3 regions of the Peribacillus sp. B65 genome follow, and region 1 is predicted to be linked to each of the others. Evidence: riboswitches for the same ligand, from Rfam matches in the RefSeq annotation. Region 1 holds a riboswitch; each other region holds the start of a gene.
What was found. A riboswitch is a leader RNA that binds a small molecule or an ion and turns the genes downstream of it on or off. The one in region 1 is predicted to bind S-adenosylmethionine.
Positions count from the first base shown of each region.

Region 2: another riboswitch for S-adenosylmethionine. It lies ahead of ACSR9O_RS13535 (5-methyltetrahydropteroyltriglutamate--homocysteine S-methyltransferase); the one in region 1 lies ahead of ACSR9O_RS17485 (methionine ABC transporter ATP-binding protein).
Region 3: another riboswitch for S-adenosylmethionine. It lies ahead of ACSR9O_RS18710 (sugar ABC transporter substrate-binding protein); the one in region 1 lies ahead of ACSR9O_RS17485 (methionine ABC transporter ATP-binding protein).

Region 1 covers NZ_CP195840.1:3,569,803-3,575,559, reverse strand. Annotated here, with positions in the region: gene ACSR9O_RS17495 (NADPH-dependent FMN reductase) at 1-492, opposite strand, end outside; gene ACSR9O_RS17490 (GNAT family N-acetyltransferase) at 915-1,382, shown strand; SAM riboswitch class I at 1,523-1,634, shown strand; gene ACSR9O_RS17485 (methionine ABC transporter ATP-binding protein) at 1,891-2,913, shown strand; gene ACSR9O_RS17480 (methionine ABC transporter permease) at 2,927-3,577, shown strand; gene ACSR9O_RS17475 (MetQ/NlpA family ABC transporter substrate-binding protein) at 3,599-4,471, shown strand; gene ACSR9O_RS17470 (M20 family metallopeptidase) at 4,559-5,757, shown strand, end outside.
Region 2 covers NZ_CP195840.1:2,753,286-2,759,042, reverse strand. Annotated here, with positions in the region: gene ACSR9O_RS13550 (MIP/aquaporin family protein) at 1-428, opposite strand, end outside; gene ACSR9O_RS13545 (glycerol-3-phosphate responsive antiterminator) at 655-1,197, opposite strand; gene ACSR9O_RS13540 (hypothetical protein) at 1,369-1,788, opposite strand; SAM riboswitch class I at 1,945-2,046, shown strand; gene ACSR9O_RS13535 (5-methyltetrahydropteroyltriglutamate--homocysteine S-methyltransferase) at 2,130-3,233, shown strand; gene ACSR9O_RS13530 (ArsR/SmtB family transcription factor) at 3,443-3,745, shown strand; gene ACSR9O_RS13525 (MFS transporter) at 3,903-5,078, shown strand; gene ACSR9O_RS13520 (hypothetical protein) at 5,180-5,704, opposite strand.
Region 3 covers NZ_CP195840.1:3,840,008-3,845,764, forward strand. Annotated here, with positions in the region: gene ACSR9O_RS18700 (ABC transporter permease) at 1-787, opposite strand, end outside; gene ACSR9O_RS18705 (sugar ABC transporter ATP-binding protein) at 789-2,291, opposite strand; gene ACSR9O_RS18710 (sugar ABC transporter substrate-binding protein) at 2,349-3,461, opposite strand; SAM riboswitch class I at 3,577-3,682, opposite strand; gene ACSR9O_RS18715 (GTPase domain-containing protein) at 3,778-5,757, opposite strand, start outside.

The DNA.
Region 1 (5,757 bases):
AAACTGGACAGTCGACTCATGTGTAAGCCTGCCTTCGTTATCGATTTTGTCATGCACTGCACCAACATATACTTCATTCCCTGGAAGGAGTGGGGAGGCGATGCCTATTGCGAATAAGATTTCACGCAAATGCAATTGAGCTTTAACCGTTCCTAATTGCCCCATTGAAGCACCCATGATCCATGATGGTTTGCCGATCAAGACTTTATCGACACGTGATAACCAATCGATTGCATTGCCCAATACACCTGGAATCGTACCGTTGTATTCAGGAGTTACCCACAAAACTGCATCTGCTTCGGCCACTTTGCTTTTAAATTCTTTTACAACTGATGGAGGGTCATTTTCAATATCTTGATCATAAAAAGGTAAATCCCGAATGTTCAATATTTCGAGATCGAACCGATCTTGATATCTAGATTGAATATATTTGGCAAGCTTAAGGTTGTAAGACTCTTTACGGATACTTCCCACTATTGCAACAACTTTCATCTTCAATACCTCCAATGATTTTTATAATGGATAATCATGTAAATGTATTCCACTTACCTATTATAATTGGAATGTAAATGAAAGGGAAAAAGGATGCTTGGAAAAAAGTTGAGTTAGAGCTTAATAAACAAATTCCTCTCGAACATTCATTCACTTAGGGTTACCCTGCAAAGTTAGACTCGAAAATTAAATAGATTTGTTTGTGCCAATCCAATCCCCATTACTAGAACTCACCAAACAATATTGCATTTGTTTTTAATTTAATATTATGGCCATTCCTATAGGGATTAAGGAAAAATCCTTTCAGAGAAAATGAAATAAGACGCTTGAAAAAGTAAATAATGAAATATCATGAAGACCGTAAGTGAAATGAGTTTTTTTGCTTGAAAACTATTTTACTAAAATGATAGGAGAGGATGAAGTTGATCTTTCGTACCATTGATACGAACAAAGATAAAGATATTATCATTAAATTCAGGAAAGATTCCTTTGTTGTAAGTTTTGGATCTGAGGCAGGTTTTGGAGATGAAAATACATATCTGCAACGAATGGAAGAAAGGGTCCGCAAATTCCCGGGGGGACAGGTGATCATTGAAAAGGACCAAGTACCGATTGGGCAAATGGAACTTCGAATTCGGGCGTATGAAGGAACTGAGATCGGCTATGTAGATCTATTTTATCTTATTCCCGGATACCGCAGTAAAGGCCTTGGCAAGGAAATGGTTCGCTATGCAGAAAACTTTTTCGGGCGATTTAATGTATCTGAATATCATTTAAGGGTTTCTCCGGATAATCAAAGGGCGATTCGCTTATATAAGAATTCAGGCATGATGAAGATAAGGGAAGAAAATGAAATATACCCAGTATGGAGAATGGGCAAATCATTATAGAATATAAAATTTAAACTATATTAATATAATTAAAAAGCGTCAATCACTATACTGTGAAAATATTTTAACCGATGAAAAATATAGTTGACTTTAGAGAAATTAGAATATATAGTGAAGGACATAATTAAATATAACGTTAATTCTTATCAAGAGATGTGGAGGGACTTGGCCCTATGATACCTCGGCAGCGGGTTTTTACTTTTGTAAAAATACTGTGCTAATTCCAACGGACGAAAGTTTGAAAGATAAGAAGGAGCTTTTCTTAGATAATTAATTTAAGAGTTTACTCTTTTTTATGTCTAAAGAGGCCTCTTCTGTCTGATGACGGAAGAGGCCTCTTTTGTTTATTCAAAATGTATATGGTTATTAGGAAATTTGGTGCAATTACTCATGAGTTTCGCAGATTTACTCGTGAGTTTCGAATTTAACCCTATCATTATGAAGCGTTGCAAAGCTCTTCTCTCTGGATAATGAATTCGTACAAATAAACAACATGGGGGGAGATTGGATGATTGAGTTTCAAAATGTTAAAAAGGTATATCAAACAAAGAAACAGACTGTCGAGGCTTTGAAGGGCATTAATTTGACAGTGGAAAAGGGGGATATATTCGGTGTAGTCGGTTATAGCGGGGCCGGGAAGAGTACGTTGATCAGGTTGGTCAATTTGCTTGAACATCCTTCAGATGGTTCGGTGATTGTTGGGGGCAAGGATTTAACCAAATTGAGCGCGAAGGAATTGCGGGCAGAAAAGAAAAAAATCGGGATGATCTTTCAGCATTTCAATTTGCTAAACTCAAAGACCGTTTTTGATAATATCGCCATGCCGCTGATTTTATCGGGAACCCCTGGTAAAGAAATCAAAAAGCGGGTAGGCGAGCTGTTGGAGTTCGTTGGCTTATCGAGCAAAGCAAAGAGTTATCCGGAACAATTATCCGGCGGTCAAAAGCAGCGGATCGGCATTGCGAGAGCATTGGCTACCAATCCATCGATCTTATTGTGTGATGAAGCTACCTCGGCATTGGATCCGCAAACAACGAGTGCTGTTCTGCAGCTCTTAAAGAAAATCAATAAAGAATACAATATTACCATTCTGCTAATCACTCATGAGATGTCTGTCATTCGGGAAATTTGCAATAAGGTAGCGGTCATGGAGGGCGGATGTGTCGTTGAACAAGGTTCGGTTTTCGAAGTTTTTGCGAAGCCGCAAACGGATATTGCAAAAAACTTCGTGAGAACGGTCATACATGACGAAATTCCACAAAGTTTCCTAAAAAGCATAGGGTCCCATATCCCGATTATTTGGAAAATTAATTTTATTGGGACTACTTCGGGTGCTCCTTTGCTTTCAACCATCTCGAAGAAATATGATGTTCATTTAAGTGTTTTATCAGCCAATATTTCTGAAATTCAGGAAACGCCTTTCGGGAATTTGATCATCGAAGTGACCGGGAATAAAAATGAGGTGGACAAGGCTTATCAGTATATTAAAGATGAGGGGATTCTCGTCCAGGAGGTGCAGATAAATGGGTAATACGCTTTGGGGAATGGAAATAACGGCAGATCAGCTGTCGACAGCTTTCGGTGACACACTTTATATGGTAGCCATCTCATTGGTATTTTCCGGATTGATTGGTCTTCCGCTTGGTATCCTGCTTGTCATTACAAGAAAGGGCCATATCCTGGAGAATAAATGGGTCTTTAATGTATTGAACCCGATCATCAATATATTGCGGTCGGTTCCTTTCATCATCTTGCTAGTAGCACTTATTCCGTTTACCAGAATGATTGTAGGCAGTGCGATCGGAACGAATGCGGCCATTGTTCCGCTAATCTTTTACGCGGCTCCTTATATCGCCCGGCTTGTGGAGAACTCCCTGTTGGAAGTGGACAAAGGGATCATCGAGGCAGCTCAGGCGATGGGGGCGACGACATGGCAAATCATTTATCGTTTTTTGATTCCTGAGGGACTTAGTTCGTTGATCCTTACATTTACAACAGCGACAATCGGGCTTGTTGGATCTACGGCCATGGCAGGTGCCGTCGGTGCAGGCGGGGTCGGAGATTTAGCTTTGGCTTACGGTTATCAAAGGTTTGATACGATGACGATGATCGTCACAGTGGCGGCGCTCGTGATCATCGTTCAATTACTGCAATCCACCGGGAATTTTGTTTCAAGAAAAATCAGAAGAAGATAAAAATAACAGGAGGTAGGAGAAATGAAGAAAATCTTATTAACGATCATAGTATTGGCATTGGCCATCTTGTCTGCAGCATGCGGGAAAGAAGAAGGTGCATCAGGCGGTTCGGATGATGTGAAAACAGTAAAAGTCGGTGTCAGCAGCGGGGATACAAGAACATGGGAATACATTGTCGACATAGCGAAAGAGGAAGGGCTTAATATTGAACTGGTCACTTTCAATGATTATATCCAACCGAACCTTGCTTTAAGTGAAGGTGAAATTGATGCCAATTCATTCCAAACGGTCGCATACTTCGATGAATTCGTTCAAGACCAAAATCTGAAATTAGAGGCCATCGGGTCGACTGTCATTGCTCCTATGGGCCTTTATTCGAAAAAACATAAAGATCTCAAGGATCTTCCGGATGGCGCTACGATTGCCGTTCCGAATGAAGCAACGAACTTTGGCCGTGCACTGCTTCTTCTTCAGGAAGCTGGATTGATTACATTGAAAGAGGAATTCAATGGATCGGGATCATTGGAAATCATTAAGGAAAATCCGAAAAACTTGAAAATCCAACCTGTTGCTGCCGGCAATACACCGCGTCTATTGGATGATGCCGATGCTTCAGCCATCAATAATAACTTTGCCGTCGAAGCAGGCCTTACTTTAAAAGATTCTTTATTCCATGAGAGTAAAACGGCGAAACCATATATTAATATCATTGCAGTTAAAAAGGGTAATGCCGATCGTCCTGAGCTGCAAAAATTAGTGGAGCTTTATCAATCGAAAAAAGTGGAAGCGTTCATTGAAAAAACGTTTAAAGGAAACACCATTCCTGCATATGTTTCTGTAGATGAATTAGTGAATTACCAGGATGCTTGGACAAAACCAGCTAATGAAAAATAATGATTCAGATTCAAAACGAGTGAAGGAATGCCGGATGGATTCAAGATGCCTATCCGGTTCCTTAAACCAAAAAGGGGAGATAAGAATATGGCGAGAGAATTAGTGCAGAAGCAGCATCAGCAGATCATTGAAGATCACATCGACCTTCATTCCAAATTATATATCGAAACGAGTCAAGCCATTCATGCTAAACCCGAAATTGGGAATCAAGAGTTTTTCGCTTCGGATACATTAACCGGAATACTTCGAAATGAAGGATTTGAAGTAACCCGCAATATTGCCGGGCATGAAACAGGATTCATCGCCAAAAAAACCTCTTCAAAGAAAGGTCCCACAATTGCCTTTTTAGCCGAGTATGATGCATTGCCGGGTTTAGGCCATGCTTGCGGCCATAATATCATCGGCACAACGAGTGTTGCAGCGGGCATTTCCTTGGCTCAAGTGCTGGAGGAAACGGGCGGAGAGGTGATTGTTTTCGGAACACCGGCAGAAGAGGGCGGGCCGAATGGAAGCGCAAAAGGCAGCTTTGTGAAGCACGGTCTATTTGATGGGGTTGATGCGGCAATCCTTATCCATCCTGGCGGGCAAACGCGTGTCACAAGTCCATTTCTGGCAGTCGACCCCCTAGATTTTCATTTTTACGGGAAGTCAGCACATGCAGCAGCTGCACCTGAAGAAGGCGTGAATGCACTTGACGCGGTGATTCAGCTGTTCAATGGCATTAATGCTTTGCGTCAGCAGCTCCCGACTGAGGTCAAAATCCACGGAATCATCACCAATGGCGGGGAAGCTCCTAACATCATTCCCGAATATGCTTCAGCCAGATTTTACATTAGAGCAACAACATGGAAACTTTGCCAAGAAGTATCCAATAAAATACGTGCTGTTGCCGAAGGGGCAGCACTTGCCACAGGAAGTACGGTTAAAGTTGAACGTTTCCAAAATGAAGTACTCGATTTTGTCATTAATCCAGTTCTGGATGAACTGTTAAAAGAAGAGCTCTCTCAATTAGGGGAAGCAGTGGGTCCTCGAAAAGAGAGTGGCTTTGGCTCGACGGATGCAGGTAATGTAAGCCATGTAGTGCCGACAGCACATCCTTATATAAAAATTGGCCATGATGAGCTGATTGCCCATACGAATGAATTCCGCGACTGTGCCAAATCTCCTGCTGGAGACAAAGCCATCCTGACCGGAGCAAAAGCGCTTGCACTTACAGGTTATAAACTGATTACGGATAAAGACCTGTTGGATAAAGTGAAAGCAGCATTTCATGAAGCGAAGCAAAA
Region 2 (5,757 bases), 820 kb from region 1:
ATGAAAGTTCCAATCATCTCACTTAATAGATTTGAAAATGTGTGCGGGATCGCAGGTGAAGTCGCGAACACACCAAGCTTCGCTCCTGGATCATCCGTAGCTTTCCAGTGTGGCAAATAGTGCAGGAATACTAGAGTCGCGCCCAGGATTGCGCCAATCATTTGGGCAACGATGTAACCGGGCACATCACTCCAAGGAAATTCTCCAATAATGGCAAAACCTACTGTGACCGCCGGGTTTAAATGCGCCCCGCTTATGGACCCTACTGCAAAAACCCCCATGGTAACGGCCAACCCCCACGCAATCGTGACAACAATCCATCCGGCATCCTTTGCATAGGAACCCTTTAAGGATGAACCAGCCCCAATACCTGCTCCGAATACAACTAATATCATCGTGCCTAACACTTCTCCCCAAAATGGAGTCATGATAAAACCCCTCCCCTGTTAAATTATTAAACCTTGCCAACAAATAAAAGGAGATCCACAGCAGAACTATCTTCATAAATAAATTATGAATAGATCTGTTGTGAATCTCCTAGTCTCCGTCACATATATTAACTTGTACTGTAAAATATACTAGGTTATGAAAACGCTGTCAATATTTTGTGAAAAATTAATCTATTTTTCTGTAATTTTTTTCAATTTTCCCCTATTAGACGATATCCCATAATTCAGTTTTGGATGTGGTGATCGACGAAGCTCCAGCATCAAGGGCATTCAGGACTTCATCCGAAGTACGTATGAGGCCGCCTGCAAAAATCGGTGTCTGCAATCGTTCCTTCACTTCTTTTATCATCCATGGCATGGCGCCCGGCAATACTTCGATATAATCCGGCTTGGTTTTCTGCACCAGCTTATAACTTTTCTCAAGCGCATGTGAGTCTATTAAAAAGATTCGCTGGATGGCAATGACCCCCTTTTGCTTCGCCTTCAATATAACGCTTGATTTAGTCGAAATCAGCCCATAGGGATTATATTCCTGACAAATGAATTCTGTCGCGTACTCATCACTTCTTATGCCATGGATCAAATCGACATGATAAATCATTTTCTTATTATGTTGTTTTGCCATCATACTTACATTTTTCAATTGTGATATATGCAAATCAAGAAACACACCTATTTCATAGGAACTTTCTAGAAATCTTTCAAAATCCTTCATGCTTGCTGAAGCAGGCAAAATCTTTTGATCCATCATTATCCTCCTCATTCCCAGAAAAACTCAAAACTTCAAGTTATTTAGTATATTTTAAAGAGCTTGATTTATCAATCACATTTTTTTCATGACAATCTCACAATAACACTAACATACCTGGCACTCCCTTTATAGATTGCGGATAAGGTTGTATGTAAAATATCCCTTAACTCATAAAGAAAGTTTCATTATCAATGCACCTTCGACAAGTTCATACGATTTAATTGTGCCCACCGGAATTTTTCTCACGATGTTCCAAGCATTAACATTCATTTTGATCGTTCTTTTTTCAAATTCAAAAAATGGCGGTCTGTTAAATATCCTTTGGTTGATGAAATTCCTGTCAACTGGTTCCATTTCCACTAATTCAAATGAAATCGTTCTTTTTTCCACATGAACCGGTTTTAATGTAATCCGGAAAGCTACGTTTTTCTTAAACATCATTTTTTTCACTTCCATCGTTCCGGAAAGCACAATATGCTTCGGCGTAATCTCGACTTTAATATCCTGACAAGATGATTTCATTTTTATGATTCTCTCTACCATGGCTTCAGTTACCGTTATCGGTATGCCACTTTTGAATGGACTCATCCTTGCATTCCCCTCCCCACTCAAAGCTTATGCCGGATTCCCTGATGCCGTTAACATTTCAGTCCGAGTAATAAACGGTATATTCTAAATATTCAACCTCCAACTCTTGACCTTTGTAAAAACTACCTGTATAGTCATAATTAATTTAATAGACAACTCTTATCCAGAGAGGTGGAGGGACTGGCCCTTTGATGCCTCAGCAACAGACTATTCATGTACTGTGCTAATTCCAGAAGTTTAAAAACTTGAAGATAAGAAGAGTATATAGCTTTGTTGCCAACACCTCTTCTTATTTTTTAAGAAGAGGTTTTTTATTTTTAAAAGGAAAGAAGGAATGCAACATGTCAATCACATTAACGAAAGCACCATTCAGGGCCGATCACGTCGGAAGTTTATTAAGACCGGAACGTTTACATATTGCCAGAAAGCAATTTAGGGAGGGTACCCTTTCAGCAGAGCGCCTTCGTGAAATTGAAACCGAAGAAATCAAACGGATTGTCGATAAACAAATTGAAGTTGGATTAGAGGCTGTTACGGACGGCGAGTTCAGACGAACATGGTGGCACTTTGACTTCCTCGAACATTTAAATGGCATCGAGGGATATGTGACTGAAAAAGGTCTCACATTCGATGGTGTGGAAACAGAGAGATATAACGTTCGCAATACCGGGAAGGTTTCATTCAATCCTGAACATCCCTTCATTAGTGATTTCATTGAATTGAACAAAATCGTGAACGGACGTGCCGTTGCCAAGCAAACCATTCCCAGTCCGAATCAGTTATTTGCTGCAGGTATTCATAATGAAGACATCTACCCTGATATTGAAGATTATGCAAATGATATCATCAAGGCGTATCAGCATGCTTTGAAAGCCTTTTATGAAGCAGGTGTGCGTTATCTTCAATTGGATGATGTATATATTGCCAGACTTTCAGCTCCAGATTTCCAGTTCAAAGATGGAAAATATACGAGGGAACAGTTAATTGATCTTGCACTTCGTGTCATTAATGGAGCATTGGAAGGCAAACCAGAAGACCTTGTCGTCACTACCCACCTATGTCGCGGAAACTATCAGTCGACTTGGGCGTTTGAAGGAAGCTATGCCCGTATCGCTCCAACTTTATTGGCAAAAGAAAAAGTGGATGGATTCTTCTTGGAATATGATGATCAACGTTCAGGGGATTTCAAACCATTGGAATACATTCCAAATGGCGGTGCACAGGTTGTACTGGGGGTCGTCACTTCAAAAAATGGGGAAATCGAAGACAAGGAAGCTGTTAAGGCACGCATTAAAGAAGCCTCGCACTTCGTTGCTCTCGAACAATTATGCTTAAGCCCTCAATGCGGCTTCGCCTCCACCCATCACGGCAACAAGCTAACCGAAGAACAGCAATGGGAAAAGCTGAAATTCGTCGTTGATGTAGCAAAAGAAGTGTGGGAATGATTTTTTTGCGGAAACTTTAATACTGATTTACAGGATTCGAATAACCTAATCGGCAGCACTTATTAGGGAGCCGATTAGGTCCTTGCAATAATACATTTCCATTCCTTTAATGGCTCTTTTGAATAACGGTATCAAGTTTTGATTTATGAAATTAACGATGAATGTTAATATTATTTGACATATCGATAATTCTCGATATAATGAAATGTATGAAAACAATCGAGATATTTAAAGCATTATCCAATGAATCCAGGTTGCAAATCTTACAATGGCTCAAGGCGCCTGAACTCCACTTCACCCCTCATGAGGGAATAGACATGAAGGAAACCGGCGTTTGCGTAAGTCAGATTACGGAAAAATTAAACATGACCCAGTCCACGGCCTCTCAATACCTCTCGATGCTTCTTAGAGCAGGATTGATTAAAACGGAGCGGATAGGAAAGTTTACGTATTACAAACGAGATGAAGATGCAATCTCAAAAATTACTGATTTCTTGAAAGAAGAAGTATGAAAATGAACCTGATCCGTACCTTAGAGGGTTGGGTTCATTTCCCCCCCCTAACAGTTCGACATTTCGCGATATGTTTATTTTTTTATCCATACATATTAACATATTCCGATATGTCTTTATATAAAATTGATAATCATTAATGAGGAGTGAATCTATTTTGCTTAATACATGGAAAATTTACATGTTGGCGATAATCAGTTTTTTAGTAGGAACATCCGAATTCATCATATCCGGAATTTTGGATAAGATTGCGGATTCTCTTGGAGTTACCCTTGCTGCCGCAGGACAGCTCATTACAATTTTCTCCCTTGTCTACGCAATCGGTACACCCATTCTAATGGCTTTGACAGCAAGTTTAGACAGACGAAAATTAATGTTGTATTCCCTTGGACTATTCATAGTGTCCAACCTGCTTGCCTTTCTATTACCAGGCTTTGGACCGTTTCTATTTGCACGCATAATCATGGCACTTGGTGCAGGATTGGTTGTAGTCACCGCTCTGAATATTGCCGCTAAGCTTGCTCCGCCAGATAAAAAAGCAAGTTCTATTGCGACAGTTGTCATGGGGTTTACAGCTTCCCTTATCATTGGCGTACCTCTCGGAAGAATCATGACGGATGCATTCGGCTGGAAATCCGTCTTTGGCGGAATCGCCCTATTCGGCCTGATTGCCATGATCGTTTTATTCTTTACCATTCCTGCTACCAAAGGGGATAAACCAGTACCACTTCTCCAGCAGCTGGCCCTTCTTAAAAAAAGGAAAGTTGCCCTTGGATTATCGATAACCTTCTTCTGGCTTGGCGGATACTCGATAGCTTATACCTATCTATCCCCTTACCTGCTATCCGTATCAGGGATAAGTGACTCTCTACTTAGCACGGCCTTGCTTATATTCGGTATCGCAAGCTTGATCGGATCAAAGTTTGGCGGATATAGTACGGATCGATGGGGTGTATCATTTACACTAATTGGCGGTATGGCGCTGCATATTGTGATGATCATCATGTTATCCATCGTTACGAATTCATTGATGGCCGTTTTGATAATCCTCACATTATGGTCGTTCGCAGCATGGTCATCAGGGCCGACACAGCAATATCATTTAGCGACCCTAGAGCCTGAATCATCAGGAGTCATGCTCGGACTGAATCAGTCAATGATGCAATTGGCCATGGCCGCCGGTGCTGGAATTGGCGGTGTCGTTGTAGAACAAGTATCCCTTGCTTCCATAACCTGGATCGGTGCAACAGGGGTTGCCATTGCCATGGTCATTGTTCTGGTCCTTTCAAGTTCATCATCAAGCAGTAAAATAGCACAGTCTATAAAATCCTAGACCGTTAGATAAACATTCATCATAAGGCTAGATCCTAGCCTTATGATAAATCCTAAAGATGAAAGCAACAAAAAAAGAACGGCCACCAGCACGTCCCCTTTTTACTTGCAGCTATCATCATCATCCATTTTTTTCACAAATATATCATCCGTCACCCTATCTTCCAGCTTGTTCCTCAAGGCCAATTCCGCAGCCTTCCCGTCACTAGGCGATCCGTCCGCGAAATACATCGGAAACAAGGAGAAAAACATAATATAGAAAGAAAAATAGATAAATTGATACCAGATTACCGAGCTGTCCAGGATATTCTGATACACTAAGCTATATATGATCAGCATGCTGACCAAATTAAAGATAGACCCGCCTAAATATATAAGCGTATTCGTCAATCGATTATCATGTTTCAATCCCTTGAACTCGCAAGTCCCATTCCAAAAATAATATTTCCTCACCTCTATGTTCCGAAAGGCGAAAAGTTTATTACCACAACCGATCAAGATTTTCTTTTCTGATCCCCCAAAGATCGTAACAAAGAAAATATGCCCGCTCAAATGTATCAGCGTAACGATCGGCATGATCAAAAAAAAGGAAAATAGAAATTTAATGATATCAGAGAGACCAAACATGTTTAATCACCCCTCCTTACCAGAGCATTATCAGGATGCTACTCTGATACCCT
Region 3 (5,757 bases), 270 kb from region 1:
GTGACCCTGAATTGATTTCCGATGTCATGACCCTTGAAGCAAGGACAATCCCCCCGATTGCAGCAAATAGAGCCGAAAGCAGATAGGCAAGGATTTTGTATTTATTGACCGATATCCCGGAAAGTCTCGCCGCTTCCTTATTTCCCCCAATAATGTACATATAACGACCGTGCTTCGTATAAGTCAAAAAGATATGGGTCGCTATCACAATGACGGCCATGATCAGGATTATCCACGGTACCTGGCCAATTTTGGCGAAAAACGGGCTGATCAGTCCTGTTGCGAACGTCCCGTCTGGCATGACCATATTTTGCGAAACCGTGGCCCCTTTTGTATAGGTAAGGGCAATTCCCTGGATAATGAACATGGTAGCCAAAGTCATCAGCATGTCGGGAATTCTCAATTTAACGATCATGAATGAATTCAAGGCGCCTACGACAAGTGAGGCACCGATCGCAGCTAATATGGCAATTAATGTATCCTGTGAAAACCAGACAAACATCGAGATGACGATGGCATTGGCCAATGATGCGACGGAGCCGACGGAAAGGTCGAAGCCATCCACGGTCAGGGATATCGTAATGCCGATCGCAATGATGGTCACGATTGAAATGGAACGCAGGATGTTGACCAGATTCGTAGTTTGAATGAAAGATGGATTGGACACGGCAAAAATTCCAATCAGAATGATAATCGTCAATATTGTGCCGTATTTATAGAAAAAGTCGAATAGTTCCACCTTTTTCTTCACTTTCGCTGTCTGTGTAACAGGATTGGGTATGCTCATTCTATTTTCCTCCTGTTGAATAGAATAGTAGTTCTTCTTCATTCGTTTTACTTGTTTCTAATTCGATGACAGTGCTCCCGTCATATAACACATATGTCCGGTTGGTAATGCCAATGATTTCGGAAAGCTCGGATGATGCATAAATGATCGCCTTCCCATTCCTTGCAAGCTCTGCAATCAATTCGAATATATCCTTCTTGGCTCCAACATCGACCCCTTTCGTTGGTTCATCGAATATGTATACATCCGCATCGGCCATAAGCCATTTCCCGATGGCAACTTTTTGCTGATTGCCACCTGAAAGGTTTTCGACATTCACTTCCCCTGAAGGAGTTTTAATGCCGAGGCTTGCGATCATTTCCTTCGCTCTTTCCTTTTCCGCCTTGCGATTCACAAAGCTGAATGTCTTGGAGAATTTGCCAAGACTGGCTGCCGTCAAGTTCGCCGAGACTGATTCCTGAACAAGGACCCCTTCTTTCCTGCGTTCCTCAGGTACAAGTGCCAGACCGCTTTTTACTGCTTCGTGCGGTGATTTCAAGGAAAGCTTTCGACCATTCAGGATGACTTCCCCCGCTGTGATGGACGTATGGCCGAAAAGGGTTTTACACAGCTCCGTTTTCCCAGCCCCGACCAACCCTGCCAAGCCGATTATCTCGCCTGCTTTAATATTCAAACTGACATTTTTAACTTTCTCTGCATCTGACAATCCGTTCACTTCCAGAATAACGTCGCCAATCGAAGCATTCACTTCAGGAAACTGTTCATCCATGGTTTTTCCAAGCATGTTCTCTACGACTTCGGTACGGGTTATATCTTCCTTCTTTCGACTTGTGACACGCTCCCCATTCCTCATGATTGTAATTTCCTCACAGATTTCAAAAATTTCGGGCAGACGATGTGAAATGAAAATGATTCCCACGCCTTTTTGCTTTAATTCATTTACAATTCGAAAAAGTTCTGTCGTCTCCGTATGACTTAACGGAGCAGTTGGCTCGTCGAGAATCAGGAATTTGCATTCTGTCGAAACGGCTCTTGCTATCAGGACCATCTGTTTTTCAGCCAAGGTAAGGTCTCTTACCAGCTTTTTCGAAGGGACACGAATTTTCATATCTTCAAGAATAGAAGCCGCTTGGTTATGCAGCTCTTTCCATTGGACCATCTGTTTTTTTCCCATGTTTTGGACCATATCATTCAACATTACATTTTCCCCAACCGTTAAATAAGGGATGAGGGCGGTATCCACTTCCTGATAAACAATTTGAATGCCTTGTTCTTGAGCCGCTTTTGGCGAGCGGATATCCCTCTTCACCCCATCAATATAAATGTCACCTGAATAATGAACATGGGCTCCCGATAAAACTTTCATTAACGTCGATTTCCCTGCTCCGTTTGCACCGACCAATGCGTGGGCTGTCCCCGATTTTACGGAAAAATCAACATCACTCAGCGCCTTCACCCCCGGAAATTCAATCGAAATCTTCTTCATTTCTAGTTGCGTGCCCATGTCCATTCCCCCTTATTGAACAGACACTCCCTTCTACTTGAAAGAGAGTGTCTCTTTTTAATTTTTATAATGATCTTTCAAAACTTTCATCCAATCTTCTTCAAATTCCGTCGATACACCCCAGCCATCGACAATACCAGACAGATTTGCCATGTTCACTGCTTCTTTAGACGCTTGGATTTGCTTTTGTGAAATAAGTGAAGCCTCCAAGTCATAGGTTTGCGGCGTTTCTTCGCCCGCTAATTTTTTAGCCAATATCCTCATATTCACTGCACCGATCAACTTGGGATCTACTGCTGCCGTGTAGGACCATGAGCTATCAGCCGATTGGATTTCCTGGAGATCTGCATTCGAGACATCTATTCCATATATCTTCACTTCATCGCGGCCCGCCTCTTTAATCGCCCGGGCTGCACCGATAGCAAAGGCATCCCATGTTGCGAAAATGGCATCCAATTTACCTTTAGGGTATTTATTCAGCATTGCGGCTACAGCATTTTGTGTCTGAACCGATGTATCAGCAGATGCCACTCCGAATCTTTCGACTTCTTTGATCCCAGGATTTTCTTTTAATTTTTCCTGATAGACTGCATTTCTTCTTACCATTGGAGGAAAACCGTCCACCCAAAGGTATGCAATTGCCGCTTTACCTTTCTGTTCTTTTATCAGCTTATCAAAAGCCAGTGTTGCCAACGCTTCATCATCTTGTGAAGTTAATGTCACGCCTTCTATTTTAGATAGATCGCTTATTGAATCGAATGTGACAACGCTTTTACCTGCATCAACCAACTTTTGAACGTCATTCACAGTTGCTGCATCATCACCATGTGAAATGATATAGCCGTCATAATCTGCCTCCAAAGCCTGCGCTATCGCATCATGGAATTTAGCCGTATCACCATTGGCTGTGTACGTATCCACTTGAAACCCCAGTGCTTCTCCTTCTTCCTTCGCCCCCGCCAGGTATTGGGCCGTATGATCATCACCGCCAATTTTACGGATCACTTTGATTCTGGCTCCATCTCCATCAGCGAATCTTTCCGGAACATTTTCAAATGATACTTTTTCTTCTTTCTTCGACTCTGTGGAACTCTGACCTGTAGAGCACCCCGTTAAAAGCAAAGCCGAAGCGATGGCTGAAATGAATATACCTTTAATAGACCTTTTCATCTTGTTTCCCTCCATTTTTTCTTATTAGTCTTATCAGTTAAGTTGGTGTAAATCCCAAAATAAAAACCTCTCTAATATAGAGAGGTTTAATCGGCTGTTTTGCAGACTTGTCCCTCTCTTATCTGTCAAAACATTTCTGTTTTGCAGGATTTAGCACCAATTCCTAATGGAACGGTTGCTGGGCATCTTAGGGCCAGTCCCTCCGCCACTCTTGATAAGAGATATATCGTGTTACGTTTTCGTAATTATCACTTTATAGGGATATAGTCGTAAAGTCAATAGATTTTTGAATATTTGAAATGTTCCCCGTTATTTTTTATTTTCTTTGAAGCTGGGCTAGACGCTTTTTCTCAATCTTTTCAAGCCGCTCCAACTGCCTTAATTTCACTTCGAACAAAGTGATAGGGTCACGGTAAACTTCCGGATTTTGTTTCATATGCTCCAATGCAGCCTGGTAGTCTTTTATTTCAGTCTGCGTTTGCTCTATCGTTTTTTGAAGTAATGCAAATGAACCGCGATAGAAAAGGGAGATGTCACGATCCAAAGATTTTTCAAACAATCCAAATTGGGTAAGGAAACGCTCCGTGATCATTTCCGCAACATCCAGGTAATCTTCACTTTCCAGGTATTTCTTATAACGATTGTACATATTGGCTTTATTTTGCGGTATCGCCCCAAACAGCTTCCCTGCCCCTTTAAGCAGTAATTGAGATGGAGTCCTGCGCAAAAGGATATTGACGTTTTCGATGCGGATGCTGCTTGTCATCCGGTCGGCATCACGGCGCCAGTCATCCAATACTCTGAAGTCGCCTGCAAGCGTAATCCGTTCTTCTTTGTATAATTCATTGAAACCGGCACTCATCTCATCCATAAACTGCTGGCTTTGTGAGAACTCCATTTGGGAACTGGCAATCCAGTCTTGAAGAGAACGGTAATATTGAGGCATGATCTTGTCAGAAATGAAGTTTTGAATCCGCTCATTCATTTCCTGATTTAACTGTACATGGACCTGACTGAAATCACTGCTTTCCGTTAACGATTTAGAGCAATCCCTCAGTAATTCAGGAATTTTTGAATAAAGCTGATTTTTCACTTCGTCCTTAAGCGAACGATACGACCTTATGATATTTTCACTTTTTTCTTTTTCCAAATCAGCCAATTGGTTGACCGCCCCATTCAGCTTGACTTCCATCTGTTCATTCCAAGAGATGGAATGCTCGCATTTCCGCTCATTGGCTGCCCGTTTTTCTAATAGATAAGATAAAGTTTTACGAATGAATGCCAGGATTTTTTCAGATCTTCTTTCCTTCCAATTATCATCTTGATAATTCGATTGAAGGAAGGCTGAAAGGTCCTTCAATTGCTGCCTGCTGTCATAATGTTTGGAGAAAGCGAACACTTTCGCATTCGGGAAATATGCATTCACTTTATCCCATGTTTCGTCTTCCATCCGGACTGCGACCTGATCACTGTATATCGTATCCATTTTATTTAATAGGAAATGGATCGGCAGTTTCGGAGCCATCATTTGAATTTCCAATAACAGATCCCTTTCGCTGCCGGTGAAAGGAGCCCGGGCGTCAAGAACGAACATCAGGCCATCACTGCCATGTAAATAGCCTTGGAAATCGGATTCCACGCTTTGTTCCCCATTGAACCCCGGTGTATCCAATAACCGCAGATGATTATTTCTTAGGTAGTCACTGATGATTGTCACATCGACAATAGTCCCGCGCTGACGGCGTGTTTCATCCAAATCAGTTAGCTCCTCGACAACTTTGCTATCTGTATCGGTAATTTCAAGGATTTCCAAATCATCCCCATCTTTGACACTGACTAGGGAAGAATGGTCCTCAGCAGCAATGCTCTCGCCAACGATTGACTGAATAAAGGATGTCTTGCCATTTCCTGTACTTCCTGCAAGAAGGAGATTGAAATTCCTGGTATCCTTAAGCCCCTCCACCATCCATTTAAGCTTATTGCCAACCCTTAAATCATTATCTTCAGCCCACTGGATAATGGAATTGAACAGTTTCTCTCCCGCTTCCAGTCCGCCTCCCAATTTAGGCGATTTCGAAAGCAGGCTCTCTGCATCCTGAATGACCAGCGCATTGACCGTATCCGGGAAGATTTCATTCCAGGACAACGTGGACGCCGCCGCAAACAGCGAAAGCTCCCCGTCTGCGATTTTGAGCCAGTTTTCCAGCAACCTTGGCACGACAGGACTTAATTCTTTGATTAGATGCGTTCCTTCTAACAGACCTGCATATGCATCCCTGTAATAGACGGAAAGCTC